Regions from separate parts of the Geodermatophilus sp. URMC 60 genome, predicted to be linked through region 3. Evidence: predicted binding sites of a transcription regulator. Region 3 holds the regulator's gene; each other region holds the start of a gene.
The links. Region 3 encodes LexA, which represses DNA repair genes until DNA is damaged. Its sites were predicted from a motif close to TCGAACANNTGTTCGA; they were not measured.

Region 1 (7,198 bases), 1.2 Mb from region 3:
GTCACGACCCCATCTTGCGGCACCGGCGTGCCGGCGGACGGCACGCCGCGGCCCAGCAGCGGTGTTGCCGGGTGGCACTGGGTGTCACTAACGTCCCCGCCACCGCGTAACCCAGATCACAGGAGGCGCCATGCCCGAGTCCGACGACACCCAGGCGGCCGAGGCCACCGCGGTCGAGGAGGTCCTGGTTGAGGAGTCCCTCGTCGAGGAGGTCTCCATCGACGGCATGTGCGGGGTGTACTGATCGACGCCCCCGTCGCGGCGCCGGCCCAGCAGGTGCGCGAGGCCGGCGCCGCACCACCGTCGGGCTCCGGCACCCCCGCGCCGGCCCGCACCGCTGACTTCGACCCGTCGCTGCCCTGGCGGCGGGCCCGCTCCGTGGCCCTGCGCCCGGAGCCCTTCGGCGCGCTGGTCTACCACTTCGGGAACCGGAAGCTCTCCTTCCTGAAGTCGAAGGCGCTGGTCGCCGTCGTCGAGACGCTGGCCGAGCACCCCAGCGCCGACGCCACCCTCGTCGCGTGCGGGGTCCCCGAGGCCCAGCACCCCGCCTACCGCAAGGCGCTGGCCGACCTCGCGCGTTCGCAGATGATCGAGAGAAGGACCCCGTCGCCCCCCGCCGCTCGCGAGCTCGCGGCGGGTCCCTGCGACGAGGCCGCCCCGGAGGCTCACCCATGACCGCCGTCCTGCCGTCCCGACCCGCCGTCCCGCCCCGCCCGACCGGTGGCCGCCTCGTCGACCAGTTCGAGTACGGGCTGGACGCGCCGATCTGCCTGACCTGGGAACTGACCTACGCCTGCAACCTGGCGTGCGCGCACTGCCTGTCCAGCTCCGGGCGGCGGGACCCGCGGGAGCTGTCCACCGCCGAGGCCGAGGCGGTCATCGACGAGCTGCAGCGGATGCAGGTCTTCTACGTCAACGTCGGTGGTGGCGAGCCCACCGTCCGGCCGGACTTCTGGCACCTCCTGGACTACGCCGTCGGCCACGACGTCGGCGTCAAGTTCTCCACCAACGGCGTCAAGCTGGACAGGGCCCGCGCCGAGCAGCTGGCGGCCACCGACTACGTCGACGTCCAGATCTCCCTGGACGGCGCGACCGCCGAGGTCAACGACCGGGTCCGCGGCGCCGGCTCGTACGCCACCGCCATCCGCGCGCTGGAGAACCTCGCCGAGGCCGGGATGCGCGACTTCAAGGTCTCCGTCGTCGTCACCCGGGAGAACGCCGGCCAGCTGGACGAGTTCAGGGCGCTCACCGACCGGTACGGCGCCCAGCTGCGGATCACCCGGCTGCGCCCGTCCGGCCGCGGCGCCGACGTCTGGGACCAGCTGCACCCCACCCAGGCCCAGCAGCGCGAGCTGTACGCGTGGCTGCTGGCCAACGGCGAGAAGGTGCTGACGGGCGACTCGTTCTTCCACCTGTCGGCGTTCGGGGAGGCGCTGCCGGGCCTGAACCTCTGCGGCGCCGGGCGGGTCGTGTGCCTGATCGACCCGGTGGGCGACGTCTACGCGTGCCCGTTCGCCATCCACGAGCAGTTCCTGGCCGGCAACGTGCGCGACGAGGGCGGGTTCCAGCGCGTCTGGCAGTCCAGCGAGCTGTTCGCCGAGCTGCGCAGCCCGCAGACCGGCGGCGCCTGCACCAAGTGCGCGCACTTCGACGCCTGCCGGGGCGGCTGCATGGCCGCGAAGTTCTTCACCGGCCTGCCGCTGGACGGGCCCGACCCCGAGTGCGTGCAGGGCTACGGCGAGACCGCGCTGGCCGCACGCGAGGCCGATCTGGTGAAGCCCAGGAGCCACCTCGACCACTCGCACACCGGCCCGGTCCGCGGCCAGCCGACGCTGCTGGGCATGCCGTCGATCCCGACGGCGCCGGCCGTGTCCTCACCCACACCGCCCGCCCGGATGTGCGACGAGTCGCCGCTGGCCGGGCTCGAGCTGCGCTGACGGGGCTGCTCGACCCGCTGGTGCTCGCGGGCCGGACGGCGCCCTCCCGGGTGCTGTTCGGCCCGCACGAGACCAACCTGGGCCGCGGACGGGCGCTGTCGGAGCGGCACGTCGCGTACTACGCCCGCCGGGCCGCCGGCGGCTGCGGCGTCGTGGTCACCGAGACCGCGTCGGTGCACCCGTCCGACCACCCCTACGAGCGGGCGCCGCTCGCCGCCCACTGCGGTCCCGGCTGGGCCGACGTCGCCGCCGCCTGCCGCCCGCACGGCGCGCTGGTGCTCGCCTCGCTCGGGCACACCGGGGCCCAGGGCAGCCCGGGGTACGCGCAGACCGCGCTGTGGGCGCCGTCCGCGGTGCCCGACGTCGCCACCCGCGAGGTGCCCGTCGCGATGGAGCAGGCGGACGTCGGCGCGCTGGTCGCCGGCTTCGCGGCGGGCACCCGGATCGCGGTCGACGCCGACGTCGACGGCGTGGAGGTCGACGCCGGCGCGCGCTCGCTGCTGCGGCAGTTCGCCTCCGGCCTGACCAACTCCCGCACCGACGCGTACGGCACCGACCGGCTGCGGCTGCTGCGCGACGTGCTGGCCGCCGTCCGCGCGGCACTCGGGCCTGGGCGCGTCCTGGCGCTGCGCCTCTGCTGCGACGAGGAGGCGCCCTGGGCCGGGATCACGCCGGACCTGGCCGCCAGGCACGTCCGCGCGCTCGCTCCGCTGGTGGACCTGCTCGTCGTCGTCCGCGGGAGCGGCCTGGCGCCGTCGGCGTACCGGCCCGACGGGCACGCTCCGCCCGGCTTCAACGCGGACCTCACCCGGTCCGTGCGGGCGGCCGCCGGCGGGACGCCGGTCGTGCTGCAGGGCTCGGTCGTGGACGTCGTCGCCGCGCAGCGGACGCTGGACGACGGTGTAGCCGACGCCGTCGAGATGACCCGCGCGCAGATCGCCGACGCCGACCTCGTGCGCAAGGCGCGGGCCGGCGTCCCGGTGCGGCCGTGCACCCTGTGCAACCAGGCCTGCCAGGTGCGCGACGTCCGCAACCCGCTGGTCAGCTGCGTCGCCGACCCGTCCGGCGAGGACGCCCTCCCGGACGGCGCCGGGCGGCGGGTGACCGTCGTCGGCGGCGGGCCGGCCGGGCTGGAGGCCGCGCGGGTGCTCGCGTCCGCGGGAGCCGAGGTCCGGCTGGTGGAGCGCACCGACCGGCTCGGCGGCGCGCTGCGGCTGGTCGCCGCGCTGCCCGGCCGGGCTCGCTTCGCCGACCTCGCCGACTGGCTGGCCGGGGAGGCGGCGCGGCTGGGAGTGCGGATCGAGCTGGGGACGGCCGCGGCGGCCGGGGACGTCGTCGCGACGGGCGCACGCCGGCAGATGGGTGTGCGCGCCGCCGACGTGCTGGCCGGCGGGGAGCTGCCGCCCGGGCCGGTGGTGGTGCACGACCCGGTCGGCGGGCCGGTCGGCGTGGGGGTCGCGGAGCTGCTCGCCGCAGCCGGCCGGGAGGTCACGGTGGTGACTCCGGACGCGGTGGTCGGCGAGCGGCTCGGCGGCGACCTCGCGCCGGCCAACGCGCGGCTGGCTCGGGCGGGGGTGCGGCGGGAGACGTCGTCCGTGCTGCGCTCGGCCGGCGACGGGGTCGCGGTCCTGGCCGACCGGTGGACGGGGGAGGAGCGGTCCGTGCCCTGCGCCGTCGTCGTCGATGCGGGTCCCGGCCTGCCGGGGGACGTCCCGCCCGGGGTGCTGGCCGCCGGGGACGCCGTCGCGCCGCGCACCGTGCTCGAGGCGGTGCTCGAGGGACGGCGCGCGGCGCGGACGCTGCTCGTCGCGCCGCTGGGCTAGCGCGGCAGGGCTAGCGCGGCAGGGGGACCATCGCCGCACGGCCGTGCGGCAGCAGGTCGGCCACGGTGAGCGTGGCGAGGAAGGCGAGCAGGACGGCGATGGTGAGCACCTGGGCACCTCCAGAGGGGACGCCGTCCACGCTGACGCGGCCTGCTGAGGGCCCGGTGCTCACCGGCTGGGTGCCGGCTGTCAGAGGTCGACCTTCTTGTGCTCGCCGGTGTCCGGCTTGTCGCCGGTGGCCTTGGCCTTCACGAAGCTGAACACGGTGGCCAGCCGGTTGCCGGGGCTGTCCCAGTACTCCGCGGAGTCGCCGTCGACCTTGACCAGCACGACCGAGGGGTCCTCCGGGCCCTGCGGCAGCCAGGCCTCGACACCGCTGTTCCACAGCTCCTTCTTCTTGGCGACGTCGCTGACGATGACGGCCTCACCGGTCAGGGAGACCCAGCTGCCGCCGGAGCCGGCGCCGACGTTCACCTGCGGCGAGTGCGAAATGTGGCCCAGCCACGGCGCGCTCTGCTCGGCGAAGAACCACAGGTCGCCGTCGAACTCGACCTCCTGCAGCGCCATCGGCCGGCTGGTCAGCTTGCCCTCGGGCGTCGTGGTGGTCAGGAAGCCGAACCTCTCGCCCTTGAGCAGTTCGGCGACCTTGCGGGTGTCCTCGGCGCTCATGTCGTCCTCTCGGGAGTGTGCGATCGGGTGTCGCACGACTCCTGCCCACGGCGGTGGGCGCTGACACACCTCCGCCGCGCTGCCGACGACGTGTCCGCAGGGTCGCCCGGACCTCTGCCGTCAAGGGTGCTGCCGGATCTGTGGACGGGCGTCCGACCTGCGGGAACGCGTGGTCTGCAGCTGCCGGATCGGCTAGACTTCGAACGCCCGATCGAATCGGCCGGAGATGTCGTGGAGCAGCTGCTGGCCGCGCTCGACGCCCTGGCCGCCGAGGACCTGACGCTGTTGTTCGGCCCGGCGCTGCTGGAGCGGCTGCGGCCGCTGCTGGTGGCGCAGAACCGGATCGCCGCGGAGGTGGCCCGCACGGTGCGCGAGGCCGAGGTGTCCGGCGCGGCGGAGGTCGACGGGCTCACGACCATGGCCTCCTGGCTGCGCGGGCACGGCCACCTGTCGACCGCGGAGGCCGCCCGGGTGGTGCGCACCGGCCGGGCGCGGGCGCACTTGCCCGCGCTCGCCGCGGCGTTCGCCTCCGGTCATGTCACCAGCGAGCAGGCCGGCGTGATCGCCCGCGTCGCCGAGGCTCAGCACCTGACGGCCGCTGCGGAGCAGGGCGTCGACCTGGCCGTGGTGGACGCGGTGCAGACCGGCGTGGCCTGCGAGCGGCCGTACGCGGACACCGCGCAGGCGGTGCACCACTACCTGCACCGGCTCGACGAGGACGGGCCGGAGCCCGACCCCACCGAGGGTCGGCGGCTGGTGCTGGCCAGGCACGCCGACGGGTCAGTGACCGGCCGGTTCGACCTCGACGCCGTGGGTGGGGAGAGGCTGCGGGCGGCGCTGGAGTCGGTGGTGCAGGCCGGCCGGTGCGCTGGGGACGAGCGCACCCGGGCCCAGCAGCAGGCCGACGCGCTGGTGCAGCTGTGCGACAACGTCCTCGCCTCGGGTGACCTGCCGACGCTGCGCGGCCACAAGCCCCAGGTCATCGTCACGGTCGGCATCGAGGACCTGGCCGACCCGAGCACCGGCCGCGGGGCCGCCCGGCTGGGGTTCGGCGCAACCATCTCCGCCGCGCGGGCGCGGTGGCTGGCCTGCGACGGGGCCGTCACCCGAATCGTGATGGGCCCCGACGGCGTGCCGCTGGAGCACGGCCGCACCGTGCGGCTGTTCCCGGCGCACGTGCGGCGGGCCGCCGAGGTCCGCGACAGGGGCTGCGTGTTCACCGGCTGCGCCGCCCCCACGCAGTGGTGCGACGTGCACCACCTGCTGGCCTGGATCGACGGCGGAGCCACCGACCTTGCCAACGCCGCGCTGCTGTGCGAACGGCACCACACCAAGGTCCACCACGGGTTCCCCGTCGAGCGACAACCCGACGGCCGGTGGCGCACCCGGCGCCCCGACGGCACCGAGATCCTGACCGGACCCCAACGCACCGGACCACCACTGGTCACCGCAGCCTGACCCACACCCCACGCACCGTCACACAGCCGGCGATCACACAGCCGGCGATCGACCGACGCCCACCCACGGGCACCGGTCGGCTGCCGGCTGCCTGCGCGCAGAGGAGCCGGGGTCAGCTGCCGTCGAGGTAGGCCCAGCGGCCGTCCACGCGGACGAACCGGCTGACCTCGTGCTGGCTGCCCGTCTCGCCCTCGTGCCGGTACCAGGCCCGGAACTCCACGGTGCCCTCCGCGGCGAGCAGACCCCCGTCGGTCGTCGCGAGCACGTCGAGACCGGTCCAGCGCACCGTCGGGTCGAGCTCCAGCGACGGCGGCCGGGTCGAGGGGTGCCACGTGGCGAGCAGGTACGCCGGGTCGCCGACGGCGAAGGCGCTGTACCGCGAGCGCATCAGCTGCTCCGCGGTCCCCGCCGTCGCGCTGCCGTCGTGCAGTCGCCCGCAGCACTCGGCGTAGGGAAGCCCGGTCCCGCAGGGGCAACGTCGAGGAGCCATGCCTGCGAGTCTCTACCGTCCGGGGGCCGGCCCCGGGCGCAGGAGGGAGACACGTGCGACACCTCTCCGTGCCGCTGCGGGTCGGGCCGGTGACGCTGCCCAACCGCCTGGTGTTCCCGGCCCACCTGACCAACTACGCGGTCGACGGCCGGTTCACCGAGCGGCACGCCGCCTACTACGCGGCCCGTGCGGCCGGCGGCGCCGGGCTGGTCGTCACGGAGGAGTGCTCGACCGACCCCGCCGACCGGCCCTACGAGAAGCTGGTCCGCGGCTGCGACCCCGACGCCTCACCGGGCATGCGGCGGGTCGCCGCCGCCGTCCACGCGCACGGCGTGCCGGTGTTCGCCCAGGTCAACCACAACGGCGGGCAGTCGGACTCGCTGCACACCCGCAGCCCGGTCCTCGCGCCGTCCCCGGTTCCCGACCCGCTGTTCCGCGAGGTCCCGCGCGAGGCGAGCACCGGCGACCTGGCCCACCTGGTTGCCGGGTACGCCGACGTCGCCGCCCGCTGCGCCGCCGCCGGCTTCGACGGTGTGGAGGTCCAGGGCTCGCAGTCCTCGCTGGTGCGCCAGTTCCTCTCCGGCGCCACCAACCGGCGCACCGACCGCTACGGCGGCCCGCTCGAGCGCCGCGCCCGCTTCCTGGTCGAGGTGCTCACCGCCGTCCGCGAGGCACTGGGCCCCGGCCGCGCCCTCGGCGTCCGGCTGGCCGACGAGGAGGGCGGCGACGGCGGGACGACGCTCGGCGAGGCCGTGGCCACCGCACGGCTGCTCGCCGACCGCGGGCTGGTCGACTACGTGAGCACCACCGTCGGTGTCGCG
Region 2 (7,198 bases), 1.9 Mb from region 3:
GTGTCGACGGCGACGGGGGAGCCCATCGAGGGGACCACGCCCGAGGACCCGAGGGGCTTCGGCCTGGGGGTCGCCCAGATGACCGACGCCCTGGGCACCTTCTGGTTCTACGAGGGCCAGACCCTCGGCTTCCGCCTCCTGCACGCGTACTTCCCGGAGTCCGGGCTGATCGTCGCCATAAGCCTCAACAGCAGAGCGGACGAGGACCGGATCGGGGCCCTGGCGACGGCCGTGTACGACACGCTGCGCGTGCACGGGCTGGTCGAGCCGGCTTCGGGCGGGGCCGCGGCCTGAGTTCGGGGGCCCGGACTCAGACGCCGGAGAGCAGCCGCACGTGCCAGGTGCGGCCGTGGGCCGGGTGCACCGCGCGGCAGGTCAGCGGCGCCGCCTCCTCCGACGGGTGGCTCTCGACCTCGGTCACGACGTCGCCGTCCGGCCCGGCGAGGGTGACCGTCCACCGCTCGACACTGGCCCCGGCCGGGGTCAGCCGGAGCACGTCGCGGGGGAGCAGGTCGTCGACCCCCAGCAGTGACAGTTCGGCGCGGGCGGTGTGCTGGGCGGCCTGCACCGGCGCGGGCACCCCGGACCGGCCGCGCAGCCAGGGCAGGGCGACCCGGCCGCCGGAGTGCGCCTCGACCAGCCCCGCGCCGTTCCCGGGCACCTGCCCGTAGTAGAAGCCGTGCGGGAGCACCAGCACGTTGCTGGCGAACCGGCAGCCGCCCAGGTGGCTGCACTCCCAGACATCGTCGGAGGGCATCGTCCGGGCCAGCGGCCGCCCGCGCAGCGCGCAGCACGCGTCGTGTCCGCCGTGTGCGCACACCAGGTAGAGCGGCCGGTCGGCGCGCTCGCCGACGGAGCCGTCCCAGGGGGCGTCGACCAGTTCGGTGTCGCTGTCGCGCACCGACCACCACACGCCCTCGGCGCCGGGCCGGCCGTCGACGTAGGCCCATCGGCGCTGCGAGTGGGCCAGCCGGTCGCCGGGACGGCGGACCAGCAGCACCCGCACGCCCTCGATGCGCGCCCGGTGGGCGAGCCGGGGCGCGACGGCGGGGTCGAAGCGGGACTGGGTGAGCGCGTCGACGCCCCACGGGCCCGGCTGCTCGATGAGCAGCCAGCGCTGCGCCGGTGAGGCGGTGGCGACACCGGAGTCGCCGCGGACCAGGGCCTGCACCGAGCAGCGGTCCTCGTCGAGCCGGCCCGCCGGGAGCCCGGGTGCCGCGGCGACCCGGCAGAAGTCGGCGGGTGCGCTCACGGTCCCGCCTCGCCGGCGCTCGGTGGGGCCGTGCGCGGCGATGCCGGGCACACGGGCGATCTCGCGAGCCCGGTCACGCGGCGAGACCCGGCCGGCTCACGATCCGTTCCCGGGCGCGCGCTCACGCCCCCCATGGTGCTCCGCGGTCGCCCCGGGGACGGTGGCGATGGACTCGGTCACCAGCCGGCGGGCCAGGGTGAGCTGGTCGGCGGCGTCGAGCCCCGGCAGGTCGGCGACCTTCAGCTCGCCTGCGGCCAGCAGCCCGGCCACCGCCGGCCGGGTCTCCGCGGGCAGCTCCAGCGAGCGCCGTCCGGCGATCAACGTCACCCGCCCGTCGGCGGCCTCGCGCAGCCGGCAGCGCAGCCGGCGGCGCAGCGTCAGCACGGTGTCGGGGGAGAGGGCGGCGGCCGCGGTCGCCTGGGCCAGCGGGGCCACCGGCTCCGGGCGGACCTGCGCCCAGGTCCGGGACCGCAGCCGGTCGGCGACCTCGGCGGGGTCGACGCGGTCCAGCCAGCCCTTCAGCGCGGACACGACCGTCGCGACGTCGTCGGCCACCGCGGCCGGGTCGGCGAGGTCCACACCCAGCGGCAGCGAGCGGCGCAGCTCGGCGTCCTCGGCGGCCAGCACGCGGACCAGGTCGAGGGCGGACTCCGCGGCCGCCCAGCGGGTGACCGAGTGGATCCCCACGGTCAGGTGCGCGCTGATCGCGCCCAGCGCGGTCGCCGAGTGCAGGTAGCCGCGGGGCAGGTAGAGGGCGTCACCGGGGCGCAGCACCGCGTCGATCACCGGCTCGCGCTCGGCGGCGGCGGCCACCGCGGCGGCCCGGTCGTTCCACGGCTGGGTGCGCAGCGGGTCGGTCAGCACCGGCTCGTGGATGCGCCAGTGCTTCTCGCCGGCCACCTGCAGCACGAACACGTCGTGGACGTCGTAGTGGGGGGAGAACCCGCGCGAGGACGGCGGGGTGACGTAGGCGTTGACCTGCGTCGGGTGACCGAGGTCGGCGGCCAGCTGGTCGGCGAACTCGATCAGCGGCGGCCAGAGCCGGTGCAGCCCCTGCAGGACGACGGTGCTGCCGTCGGCGAACAGCCGCAGCACCGCGTCGGAGGAGACCTGGTCGGCCACCTCGGCGCCGGCGCCCCCCGAGGTCGTGAAGCGCTTGGGGTCGACGACCGCGCCGTCCTTGGCGATCCGCAGGAACGGGGTGCGCAGCCCGCGGCGGGACAGCAGCTCGTCGACCGCGGCGAGGTCGAGCAGGTCGTCGAAGGAGCCGCCGGTTTCCTCGGCGCGGGTCAGCAGCGGCCGGCGGGCCCAGTACTCCTCGGCGAAGACCCGCGGGTCGACAGCGGTGCACCGACGCAGGGCCGGCCGGGTGTCCGGCCGGCCCTGCGCGGCGTGGTCCTCGGTCAGGCGGAACCGTCCGCTCCGCCGTCCGCACCACCATCGGCTCCGCCGTCCGCACCGCCGTCGGCACCGCCGTCGGCACCGCCGTCGGCACCGCCATCGGCTCCGCCGTCCGCACCGCCATCGGCACCGCCGTCGGCTCCGCCGTCCGACCCGCCACCGGCGGCGCCGCCGTCGGCCGGGCCGTGGCCGGCGCCGCTGTCGGCGCCGCCGTCCGCGCCACCGTCGGAACCGCCACCGGCGGCGCCGCCGTCGGCCGGGCCGTGGCCCTCGGTGCTGGTCATGTCGTCGTCGTCGAGAGCCATGGGTCTCCCATCACGTCGGGTGCGGGCCGCCGGCCGGCGACCCTGCGGGGGTGCTGTACCTCCCTCATCCTGCTCTCACACCACCGCCTCGACCAGCGGTGACGGGTGGTGGACAACGTCTCGGTCACGGCGCCGCGTCGAGGTGCCACCCGGGTGCCGCGGGCGTTAGCGTCCCCTCGTCGCTCGAACACGCGTTCGAGCACGGGGAGGGATCGGGTGTCGTCGGGGTCGTCGTCCCGTGCCGCGGGCTGCACCGTGCTGCACGTCGACATGGACGCGTTCTTCGCCAGCGTCGAGGTGCGCCGCCGGCCGGAGCTGGCCGGGACGCCGGTGATCGTCGGCGGGGCGGGCAACCGCGGGGTGGTCACCTCGGCGACGTACGAGGCGCGCCGCTACGGGGTGCACGCAGCGATGCCGACCTCCCGCGCGCTGCGGCTGTGCCCGACGGCGACGGTGCTACCCGGGGACATGGCGCTCTACGTCGAGGTGTCCCGCGCGGTCATGGCGTTGTTCCGCTCGATCACCCCGCTGGTCGAGCCGCTGAGCCTGGACGAGGCCTTCCTGGACGTGTCCGGCGCCGGACGGCGGCTGGGCGACGCCGCCGAGATCGGCGAGTACCTGCGCGCCCGCGTCTTCGACGAGCAGGGCATCACCTGCTCGATCGGCGTGGCCGGCACCAAGTTCGTCGCCAAGCTCGCCTCCACCGCGGCCAAGCCCGACGGGCTGCTGGTCGTCCGGCCGGCGGAGGTCATGGAGTTCCTGCACCCGCTGCCGGTCGGCGCGCTGTGGGGGGTGGGTGCCAAGACCGAGGAGGTGCTGCTGCGGCTGGGGCTGCGCACCGTCGGCGACCTCGCGCACGTGCCGGTGCGCACGCTGCAGCGGGCGGTGGGCCCCGCGGCCGGCGCGCACCTGCACGAGCTGTCCTGGGGGCGCGACTCCCGCCGGGTGGTGCCCGACGAGCCGGAGAAGTCGACCGGGCACGAGGAGACCTTCGGCACCGACGTCGACGACCCGGCGGTGATCCACCGGGAGCTGCTGCGGCTGTCCGAGCGGACGGCGGGCCGGCTGCGCTCGGGCGGCTGGCTGGCCCGCACGGTGACGATCAAGGTCCGCTTCGCCGATTTCGCCACGATCACCCGCAGTCGCACCCTCGACGTCCCCACCGATGTCGGGCAGGAGCTGTACGACACCGCCCGCGCCCTCTTCGACGCCCTCGGGCTGGACCGTGCCCGCATCCGGCTGGTCGGCGTGCGCGCCGAGCGCCTGGTGCCGGCCGGCGAGACGCCGCGCCAGCTGGAGCTCGGCGCCCGGGAGCGCGGCCGCCGCGAGGCCGAGCTGGCCGCCGACCGCGCCGCCCGCCGGTTCGGCGCCGGCGCCGTCCGCCCGGCGACGCTGCTGCACCGCGACGGACAGCGCACCCGGTGAACCGCGGCCGTCGGCAGCCTGGCGGCGCCGGGTGGGGGACGCACTCGGCGAGGTCGCACCCGACCGGGTGGCGGGAACTCCGGCCGCACCCCGTTCGTCTCCCCGCCGAGGCCTTGGGCCACCCACCGGGGTGATCACGGCGAGCCCGGCGCGGCTCGCCTTTCGCACCCTGCGGAGGGCTCGTATCCTCGGTGTCACCGACGGCGGGCACCGCCGTCGGGTTTTGGCTTTGGCCCACGTGGAGGTCGACGTGCCGCTCTCCGAGCACGAGCAGCGTCTGCTGGAGCAGATCGAGCGCGCCCTCGTCGATGACGATCCGAAGTTCGCCTCGTCGGTCCGCTCCGGTGACCGCCGCGGCAAGGCGCGTCGCAAACTGCAGCTGGGCGTCCTGCTGTTCGTGGTGGGCATGGCAGCGCTCATCGGCGGCGCGGTGATCCCGTCGGTGCCCCTGGGTGCCCTCGGCTTCCTGGTCGCATTCGGCGGGCTCGCCCTCACCGTCCTGAACTACCGCTCGGCCACCGGGGTGGTCGAGGCCGCCCCCGGTGCCCCGTCCGGCGGGGCGGCCCCCGGCCGGAGCGGTCGCGGGCGCGGCGGCGGCAAGGCCCGCCGGCAGCCGCTGAAGAACCGGCTCGAGGAGCGCTTCCGCCGCCGCTACGACCAGTAGCCCGCAAGCTCCGCACGACAGCCGCCGTCCCGCCCGGACGGCGGCTGTCGTCGTTCCCGGCCCCGAACACCCCGCAGGAGGCACCGTGACCGACTCCGACACGACCGCCGTCTGGGACGACCTGGCCGCTGCCGGCGGCCTGTGGGCCTGGGGCGACGAGGACGGCGTGGCCCCGTGGACGGACGGCGACGGACACGACGTCGTCCCGCTGTGGACGACGGCGGACCGGGCCGAGGTGGAGTCGCTGTCCGACGCCGAGCCCGGTGAGGGGCCGGTGTTCCTCGACGTCGAGGCACTGCTCGACGCCATCCCGGAGTGGGCGGCCGCCGGGGTCGGCGCGGCCGGGCTGCAGTCCGAGGGCGGCCGGTTCACCCTCACCGTGCCGCTGGTCGAGTTGACCGAGCGGCTGCTGCGCCTCCAGGTCGACCGCCCGGCCTGAGGGAGGTCCCGACCTCCTCCCCGTGGGAGGACCCCGTCCTCCCCACCCCTCGCCCGCTCGGGGCGGGACCCCGGACGGGGCCGACGGCGAGCCTCTGGACGGGGCCGGGACGGGGTCCTGCTTCAGCCGCGCAGCGCCGTCCGGCGGCCCCACCGCGGCCGGGCCAGGGCCGCGCTCAGCCCCGCCAGCAACGACGGCGGCCAGAGCAGCGCGCGCAGCCGGGCGCCCCGCGGGGCCGCGGCGAGCAGTCCGCGGCGGGCGGTGGCGAGGTCGGCGCGCAGCTCCGGGCCGACGGCGGGGACGCTGCCGGGGCGGGCGTAGCTGGCCGCCTCCTCGGCCCGGGCCAGCCGTGCGACCGCCGCGGCCACCCGGGACCCCGCGTCCGGACGCCGGCCGTGCCGGTGCGCGCCGCCGCCGGGCTCGGCCGCCCCGGCCAGTGCCTCCGCCACCTGCCGCGGGGTCCGGGCCGGGTCGGCGCTCCGGCCGAGGTCCGACGCCGTGGCGGCGAGTTCGTCCCACAGCGCCGCCGGGCTGCCGGTGGCCAGCCGCCGGCGGCGCTGCAGCACCCGCAGCCCGGCCGGCGCCGCGGCCAGCGCGACCACGGCGAGGACGACGCCCGCGGTGCGCAGGGCGGTCGGCACCCACGAGTCGGCCTGCTGCGGCACGGCCTGGGGCAGCGGCGCGTCCTGGGGCGCCGGCTGGTCCCGCGGCGCCGGGGCCGTCGGCGCGGGCAGGGGAGCGGTGGTCGGGTCGGTGCGCGGGTCCACCTCCAGGTCCTGAGGGCGGGGGGCCCACGGCAGCTCGACGGCGCGGTCGGTGTCGATCGGGGTCGGGTCGTAGGGGACCCAGCCCAGGTCGTCGAAGTAGACCTCGACCCAGGAGTGCGCGTCGTCGCTGGTGATCAGCCGGCTGCCGTCGGGCTGCACGGTCCCGGGGGTGTAGCCGAGGACCACCCGCGCCGGGACGCCGGCCGCCCGGACCAGCGCCGCCATCGCCCCCGCGTACTGCTCGCAGTAGCCCTGTCGCAGCCGGAGGAAGTCCGCCAGGTCGTCCCCGCTGGTGCCCGGCGCGGTGGACAGCGAGTACTCGTAGCCGTTGGCCGGGTCGGTGAAGTGCCCGTAGACGGCCTGCACCCGCTCGTAGGGGGTCTCCGCCGCGGCGGTCAGCGAGGCGATCAGCTCGTCGACGCTCGGGTCGAGGTCGGGCAGGGCGGTGTAGCGCTGCACGAGGGGCAGCTCCGGCGGCAGCGACCCGGCCGCGTCCAGATCCTCGGCGGTGGGACGCGGTTCGACCGCCGCGACCGACCAGGTCTGCCCGGCCGTGGACACGTCGCGGCCGAACACCGTGCCGGTGCCCGGGTCGAAGCGCCAGCGGTCGGGTTCGGCCACGTTGACCGACTGCGGCGCGTACAGCACCGGGAGGAAGCGGTCCTCGTGCCCGAGGGCGGTCAGCAGCGCGTCGACCGGGCGGCCCCCGCGCCGCCCGGGGAGGGTGGCCAGGTCCGTCTCGTCCGCGACACCGGTCTCCCCGTCGAGGTTCCCGAGCGTCCAGCCCTCCGCGGCGTCGTAGACCTCCAGCGCGACGACCCGCAGGTACCCGGGGTCGGGGACCGAGGCGTTGAGCCGCAGCAGGTCGACCGGCTCGTCGAGGGTCAGCTGGCCCTGCAGCGCCGCGGCCGGATCCAGGGCGGTCCCGGTCGAGCCACCGCCCCC
Region 3 (7,198 bases):
GTGGCCATGAGCAGCGCACCCAGGTTGGCGTAGCCGATGCCCAGCTGCCGGTAGGCGCGGGTGGTCTCACCGATCGGCTCGGTCGGGAAGTCGGCGAAGCAGATGGAGATGTCCATCGCGGTGATGACCAGCTCGACGGCCTTCACGAAGTTCCGGGTGTCGAACGTGCCGTCGTCCTTGAGGAACTTCATGAGGTTCAGCGACGCCAGGTTGCACGAGCTGTTGTCCAGGCTCATGTACTCCGAGCAGGGGTTGGACGCGTTGATCCGCCCGGTCTCGGGGTTGGTGTGCCAGTCGTTGATCGTGTCGTCGTACTGGATGCCCGGGTCGGCGCACTCCCAGGCGGCCTGGGTCACCTTGCGGAACAGGTCCTTGGCGTCGACGGTCTCGATCACCGTGCCGTCGAGGCGGGCGCGCAGCCCGAACTCCGTGCCGTCCTCGACCGCGCGCATGAACTCGTCGGAGACCCGGACGGAGTTGTTGGCGTTCTGGTACTGGACGCTGGTGATGTCCTTGCCGCCGAGGTCCATGTCGTACCCGGCATCGCGCAGCGCGCGGATCTTGTCCTCCTCGCGCGCCTTGGTCTCGATGAACTCCTCGATGTCGGGGTGGTCGATGTCGAGGACGACCATCTTGGCCGCGCGGCGGGTCGCGCCACCGGACTTGATGGTGCCGGCGGAGGCGTCGGCGCCGCGCATGAAGCTGACCGGGCCCGAGGCGGTGCCGCCGGAGGAGAGCAGCTCCTTGGAGGAGCGGATGCGGGAGAGGTTCAGGCCGGCGCCGGAGCCGCCCTTGAAGATCAGCCCCTCCTCCCGGTACCAGTTGAGGATCGAGTCCATCGTGTCGTCGACGGCGAGGATGAAGCAGGCGCTGACCTGCTGCGGAGCGCTCGTGCCGACGTTGAACCACACGGGGCTGTTGAAGCTGAAGTACTGGTGCAGCAGCATCCAGGTCAGCTCGTGCTCGAAGATCTCCGCGTCGCCCTCGCTGGCGAAGTAGCCGTGCTCGCGGCCGGCCGCCCCGTAGGTCAGCACGACCCGGTCGATGAGCTGGCGCAGGCTGGTCTCGCGCTGCGGGGTGCCGACGGCGCCGCGGAAGTACTTCGTGGTGACGATGTTGGTGGCGTTGATGCTCCACTCGGCGGGGAACTCCACGCCGCGCTGCTCGAAGTTGATCGAGCCGTCCCGCCAGTTGGTCATGACGACGTCACGACGCTCCCAGGTCACCTCGTCGTACGGGTGCACCCCGGCGGTGGTGAAGACGCGCTTGACCTTCAGGCCCTTTCCCCTGGTCGGCGCCTTGGCGGCGCGACGCGTGCGGCCCGACAAGCGATCCTCGGTCTCGGTCACGGAGCTCTCCCTGTGTTGTGGGCCCTGTTTCGAGGGCATTGCGGCGGCTGGGGAAGAGCCGCACTCTGTCTAGCGGGTGGTGCTGACGGTTCTGGCGACAGCGGCGGGCGTCATCGACCGGGGCTGGCGTCGGAGGCGGCCTGGCCGCGCCCCCCACCCCGCCGGCGGACCGGCGGGTCCTGCATGCCAGGCAGTGGCGGGGTACCGGCGGCGATGTGCCGGGCCCGCAGCTCGGTGATCTCCTTCTCGAAGTCCTCGACCGAGGTGAAGGCGCGGTAGACGCTGGCGAAGCGCAGGTAGGCGACCTCGTCCAGCTCCCGCAGCGGCCGGAGGATGGCCAGCCCCACCTCGTGGCTGGGCACCTCCGCCGCGCCCGTGGCCCGGATGGCGTCCTCGACCTGCTGGGCGAGCTGCTGCAGCTGGTCCTCGTCGACCGGCCGCCCCTGGCAGGCGCGGCGGACGCCGGCCACCACCTTGCTGCGGTTGAACGGCTCGCTCACGCCGCTGCGCTTGACGACGGCGAGGACGGCCTCCTCCACCGTGGTGAAGCGCCGCCCGCACGCGGGGCACGACCGGCGGCGGCGGGTGGTCGCCCCCTCGTCGGCCTCGCGCGAGTCGATGACGCGGCTGTCCGGGTTGTGGCAGAAGGGGCAGCGCACGGCAGATCCCCTCCCCTCGTGACGCGCTCCGGTGCTCGTCCGCCCGGACGCCACGGCGACTGCGCGAGCGGTCGGAGCGACGGGCCGGGAGGCCGGCTGTGGACCTCCCTGGGGACATCCGGTGGACGTCGTGGGGAGGACCTGAGGACCGGCCTGTGGACGGACTCACAACGGTGCAACTACTAGATGTAGGGGAACCCTAGGTCCGCCTCCACTAGATCTGCAAGCCGGAACGCAAGGCGCGTCGTCCGTCGAGACGACTTCGTGACCACCCGCGCTCAGTCGTCACAGCCGTCCCGGCGACACGCCGGGAACGCGCCGCAGCGGTCGCGCGACACGTCGGTCGGGTGTAGCGGGCAGCCGGCAGCGGCCGGCGCTCCGCAGGAGGACGGGGTGCGCATGTGGAGGCGCAGGGACGACCGGCGTCAGGCGCGGAGTGCCCCACCGGGTCGCGGGAGCCGAGGACGGGCCACGCGGTCGCCGAGGCGCAGCGGGCGGGTCAGGCAGTCGGCCTCGGTGGCACGCGGCATGAGCACCGTCGCGTCACTCGGCTCCGCGTCACTCGGCTCCGCGTCACTCGGCTCCGCGTCCCGCGTCTCCTCCGGCTGCACTGCGCCGTCGGACGCCCGGTGACGCCCGGCGCGGTGCCGGCCGGCGGACGGGCCGTGGACGGCGGGCTGCTCGGCGGTCACGTCGCCACCGTGACGGCGGCGACGGCGTCCGGCGGCCGGAGCCGAGCCGGGGACGACGCCGGCCACCCGCTGCTCACGGGCGGCGGCCTCGCTCAGCGACAGCAGCGGAGCGGCCGAGGCTCCGGGCAGCAGTTTCTCGCCGAGGCCCGCGAAGGGGTCGACGCCGCCGTCGGGGCCCAGCGCCGGCGCCGGCCGGGCCTCGGGCAGGCGCACCTCGGCCAGATCGGTCCAGGTCTCGCGGTCGACGCCGGCCACGGTCACCCGCACCCACATCCGGCACGCGCCCTCACCGTCGTGACGCCACCCCAGCAGCGAGCCCGGCCACCAGGCGCCGTCGACGAACACCTCGCAGTTCTGCGACTGCTGCGTGAAGACGGCGGCCCGGCTGCCTGAGATCGCTGACACGGACCCGACCGTAGATCGATCACCTGCCACCGAGCGTCAGCGACTCGGCACGAGGGGTTGACGAACATCGGCGCCGCCCCTTGTCGCTCCTCGACCGAGCCCTGACCGGACGACCCGGCCGTGCCGGTCAGGGCAGCTCCAGAACCTGACCGGGGACCACGACCGAGCCCTCGAGGTCGTTGAGCTCCTCGATGGCGTCGACCACCGTGCGCACGTCATGGTCGGTGCCGGCGACCTCTCCCGCGATCGACCACACCGTGTCGCCCGGCTCCACGACGACACTCCTCTCGCCGGCCAGCCGCAGCCCGCTGTCGCCTCCGCCGCCGAGGGGCGCGACCACCGAGCCGAGCGCGACGGCGCCGCCGAGCACCAGGGCGAGCACCAGCCGGCGCCCCCGACGGGTCAGGCGCAGCCGGGGGGACGCGGCGCGTCCCGGAGAGGCGCAGCCGCCGCGCACCGCGCGTGCCGGCACCGCCCGCGACGGGGTAGGAGGGCCACTCGGCTCCCGGCGCGCCGGGGCCCGGCCCGCGCCCCGGAGCGGCCCCACCGGCTCCGCGGCCCGCGACTCCGGGCCCGCCGGGCGGTCGGGGACCGGCCGCAGGTGGCCGGCGACGCGGAGTCCGGTCCCGGCCAGGCCCGGCGCGGCCAGCATCCGCGCGGCACGCCCGGACGGGACCGCGGTCCGCGCCGCCCGGTCGGCTCCGGCTCCGCGGCCGCCGTCCGGCGACACGAGCAACGGTCGCCACGGGACCTGCACCGCGGCGTCGAACTCAAGCACGGCCTGCCGCACGCTCGCCATGACCACTCCTCCTCCGTCGACCCGGGCACCGATCGAACGCACGTTCGATCGAACGCATGTCCGATGTCTACCGCATCCCGCCGACGGGGTCGACACGACACCGCACCTCGTTTCGAACACACGTTTGAACTACCGCCGCCGAGGCGCTACCGTCCCGATCAGCACCCGTCCGCCGTCGCCGCGAGGGCGTCGGCGGGGCCGGGGCCGGCCCGTCCGGCTCCCCGGGCGGGCGCAGGACGACGGGGCCGTGGCGGCACGGCCGGCGAGGAGGAGACGTGGCGGGCACCAGGGGGACGTCGGGCAGCGGTGTCCGGGGCAGAGGCGGCTCGTCGCGTCGCGCGTCGGGCAGCCGGACCGCCCCACCGGAGGCGGCCGAGGCGGCATCGGTGCGCACCTTCCCCGACCGGGGCGAGGCCGGCGACGGGCTCACCCAGCGGCAGCGGCGCGTCCTCGAGGTGATCCGCGACTCGATCGAGCGGCGCGGCTACCCGCCCTCGGTGCGTGAGATCGGCGAGGCAGTCGGACTGTCGTCGGCCTCATCGGTGGCCCACCAGCTCAGCGTGCTGCAGAAGAAGGGCTGGCTGCGCCGCGACCCGAACCGCCCGCGCGCGCTCGACGTGCGCCTGCCCGGCGACACCCCGGGCGGCCCAGCGCCCACGGTGGTCGCCCCCGCCGGCGCCGAGGAGACCCCCGTCCCCACCTACGTCCCGCTCGTCGGCCGGATCGCCGCCGGTGGCCCGGTGCTGGCCGAGCAGGCGGTCGAGGACGTCTTCCCGCTCCCCCGCGAGCTGGTGGGCGAGGGCACGCTGTTCATGCTCAAGGTCACCGGTGACTCGATGGTCGAGGCGGCCATCTGCGACGGCGACTGGGTGGTCGTGCGGCAGCAGCCGACCGCGGAGAACGGCGAGATCGTCGCCGCCATGATCGACGGCGAGGCGACGGTGAAGACCTACAAGCGGCGTGACGGGCACGTGTGGTTGCTGCCGCACAACCCCGCGTACGAGCCCATCCCCGGCGACGACGCCACCGTGCTCGGCCGCGTCGTCACGGTGCTTCGCCGGGTCTGACCCGGTCCCGCCGGCGCGGCGACGGTCGCGGGCGGCCGGCCCTCTCAGTCGCGCCGGCGGACGAACACGCCGCCGAGCCACACGATCAGGCCGGCGACGACGGCCGCGGCGACCGCGGCTGCGACCGGCGGCGGCCCGTGCCCGCCCGAGCGCAGTCCGGAGACCGTGCCCTCCGCGGACGTCGTCCCCGGCGGGGGAGCCGCCTCGGCCGGCAGCGGGACCACGGTGACGTCGCTGGGCAGGCCCTCCCCCGCCACGACGAGGCCCGAGGAGTCCCCTGTGAAGCTGATCGCCTCGCCCTGGGCCGCCTCGGGCAGCGCGACCCGGCGCGGCTCCCCCGCCAGCGCACCCACCACGTCGGAGCCGGTCAGCGACCAGACGTAGGCGTCGGTGTAGGTCCGCAGCGCGATCCACCGCTCGTCGGGCGAGACCGCGCCGCCGGTGACCATGAGCTGTCCAGCGCGACCGACCGGGCCACCCGGCGTCCCGGTGAGCACGAAGTCCACGCCGCCGACCTGGGTGAGGCCGACGGTGCCGTCCTCCACGAGGGCCGACACCGGCCGGTACACCGCGCTGGCGCCGAGCACCTCCTTGGTCACCAGGTAGGGCGTCCCGTCGGGCGCGAGCAGCAGTGCCTCGACGTCCCGTGGACCGTCGGGGTAGGCGAGCCGGTAGACGGAACTGCTGCTGTCGGCGTGCAGGGCCAGCAGCGCCACCGTCGTCCGGGTCCCGTTGTTGTCGCCGGTGTCCGCGAGCCACACCGTTCCGTCGACGGCCAGCGCCAGGTCCTCCGGGTCGTAGGGGTCCACCGGCGCGGAGTGCACGGTGACCACGGCACACGTCGCGTCGAGCACGTAGACCTCGAGCGAGTCGCCGCCGTCGTTGTGCGCCAGCATCCGGTCGCCCACCTCGACCAGCCCGGAGACCTCGGGCAGACGGGGGTCGGTCAGCTGGCAGCGCGTTCCCGGTGCTGCCGGGTCGGCCGGCTGTGCGGACACCGGCAGGGCGGAGCCGAGGACGAGCGTCAGCGCGAGACCGGTCCCGGCCGTCAGACGTCGCCCTCCGACCCCGCTACGCGGAGGACCGGCCAGCTCGGGCACCGACCCAGCGTGACACCACGACCGCGTCCAGTAGGTGAACCACGCCCAGCAGCAGGAGGCCGACGGCCGCCCCGACCACGGCGTCGGTGACCCAGTGGAAGTCCAGGGACACCATGGCCACCCCGGTGGCCACCGGGCCGGCGACGCTCAACGCCCGGGCCGTCTGCTGCGCCCATGCCGCGAGGCGGTACTCGACCACCTGCCAGCGTGCCACTCCCCACATGAGCACCGCGTTGGCGACGTGCCCCGAGGGGTAGGACGCACCGTCCCGGTGGAAGAACGACCCGGGGTAGGCCGGCGCCGTCCGGCCCGTGCCGTACTTGAACGAGTAGACGACGAGGGTCAGCAGGACCAGCGCGAGCAGCACCCGCAGCAGCGGCACCACCGTGCGGAACCGCCACCCGAGGTAGCCGACGAGCCCGGCCAGGACGATGAGGATGAAGCCGCGCCCACCCAGTTGGGTCACCGCCCACACCGGCCAGTAGGCGGCGGAGTCCTTGAGGTCCCAGGCGCTGACCACCTCGGAGACCCTCAGGTCCATCCGCTCGAGCACGCCCCGGCCGAGCAGGTCGACGGTCACCGCGACCGTGACCACGAAGGCGACCACCAGGAGCCACCGCGGCGGGCGGCCGACGGGGACGCCGGTGTCGGCGGCGTCGAGCGGGGTCGCCCCCGGACGCCGCCGCACCGCGCCGCTGGTCACGCCGGCCACGGTACCGGGCCGTGACCTGATCGTGACCTCGCTCGATCGAGCGAGCGTGTCAGCTGACGGGCGCCGCGAACCCCTCGAGGGCGGCGGCGAGGGCGCCGTCCACCCGAGCGCTGAGCCGGGTACCCCCGGCCTCGTGGGTCTCCTTCAGCACCTCGCCGTCCCGGTGCACCCGGGCCACCAGGTCGCCGCGGTCGTAGGGCACCAGCACGTCGACCTCGACCTCGGGGTGCGGCAGCCGGGCGGCCAGGATCTCTCGCAGCTGCTCGATGCCTGCACCCGTGCGGGCCGAGACCCACAGCGCACCCGGCAGGGCACGGCGCAGGGTGAGGACGTCCTCTTCGGTCATCGCGTCCACCTTGTTGACGACGATGAGCTCCGGGACGGCCGCGGCGTCGATCTCACCGAGGACGACGCG

Region 1: the regulator LexA is predicted to act here: its motif matches at 4,629-4,644, upstream of ACWIX3_RS03265 (DUF222 domain-containing protein).
Region 2: the regulator LexA is predicted to act here: its motif matches at 3,142-3,157, upstream of dinB (DNA polymerase IV).

What each region holds. Positions count from the first base shown of each region.
Region 1 covers NZ_CP199958.1:663,490-670,687, reverse strand. Annotated here, with positions in the region: gene mftR (mycofactocin system transcriptional regulator) at 1-5, opposite strand, end outside; gene mftA (mycofactocin precursor MftA) at 131-244, shown strand; gene mftB (mycofactocin biosynthesis chaperone MftB) at 229-675, shown strand; gene mftC (mycofactocin radical SAM maturase) at 672-1,937, shown strand; gene ACWIX3_RS03280 (mycofactocin system FadH/OYE family oxidoreductase 1) at 1,958-3,760, shown strand; gene ACWIX3_RS03275 (hypothetical protein) at 3,771-3,899, opposite strand; gene ACWIX3_RS03270 (pyridoxamine 5'-phosphate oxidase family protein) at 3,950-4,429, opposite strand; gene ACWIX3_RS03265 (DUF222 domain-containing protein) at 4,661-5,887, shown strand; gene ACWIX3_RS03260 (YchJ family protein) at 6,000-6,377, opposite strand; gene ACWIX3_RS03255 (mycofactocin system FadH/OYE family oxidoreductase 2) at 6,431-7,198, shown strand, end outside.
Region 2 covers NZ_CP199958.1:2,920,026-2,927,223, forward strand. Annotated here, with positions in the region: gene ACWIX3_RS13925 (serine hydrolase domain-containing protein) at 1-294, shown strand, start outside; gene ACWIX3_RS13930 (sucrase ferredoxin) at 311-1,252, opposite strand; gene ACWIX3_RS13935 (cupin domain-containing protein) at 1,349-2,374, opposite strand; gene ACWIX3_RS13940 (BatC protein) at 2,656-2,958, opposite strand; gene dinB (DNA polymerase IV) at 3,175-4,383, shown strand; gene ACWIX3_RS13950 (DUF3040 domain-containing protein) at 4,634-5,047, shown strand; gene ACWIX3_RS13955 (hypothetical protein) at 5,133-5,486, shown strand; gene ACWIX3_RS13960 (transglutaminase-like domain-containing protein) at 5,609-7,198, opposite strand, start outside.
Region 3 covers NZ_CP199958.1:4,796,468-4,803,665, forward strand. Annotated here, with positions in the region: gene ACWIX3_RS22580 (vitamin B12-dependent ribonucleotide reductase) at 1-1,349, opposite strand, end outside; gene nrdR (transcriptional regulator NrdR) at 1,460-2,008, opposite strand; gene ACWIX3_RS22590 (hypothetical protein) at 2,434-3,105, opposite strand; gene ACWIX3_RS22595 (LysM peptidoglycan-binding domain-containing protein) at 3,233-3,904, opposite strand; gene lexA (transcriptional repressor LexA) at 4,180-4,971, shown strand; gene ACWIX3_RS22605 (hypothetical protein) at 5,016-5,969, opposite strand; gene ACWIX3_RS22610 (phosphatase PAP2 family protein) at 6,043-6,774, opposite strand; gene hflX (GTPase HflX) at 6,833-7,198, opposite strand, start outside.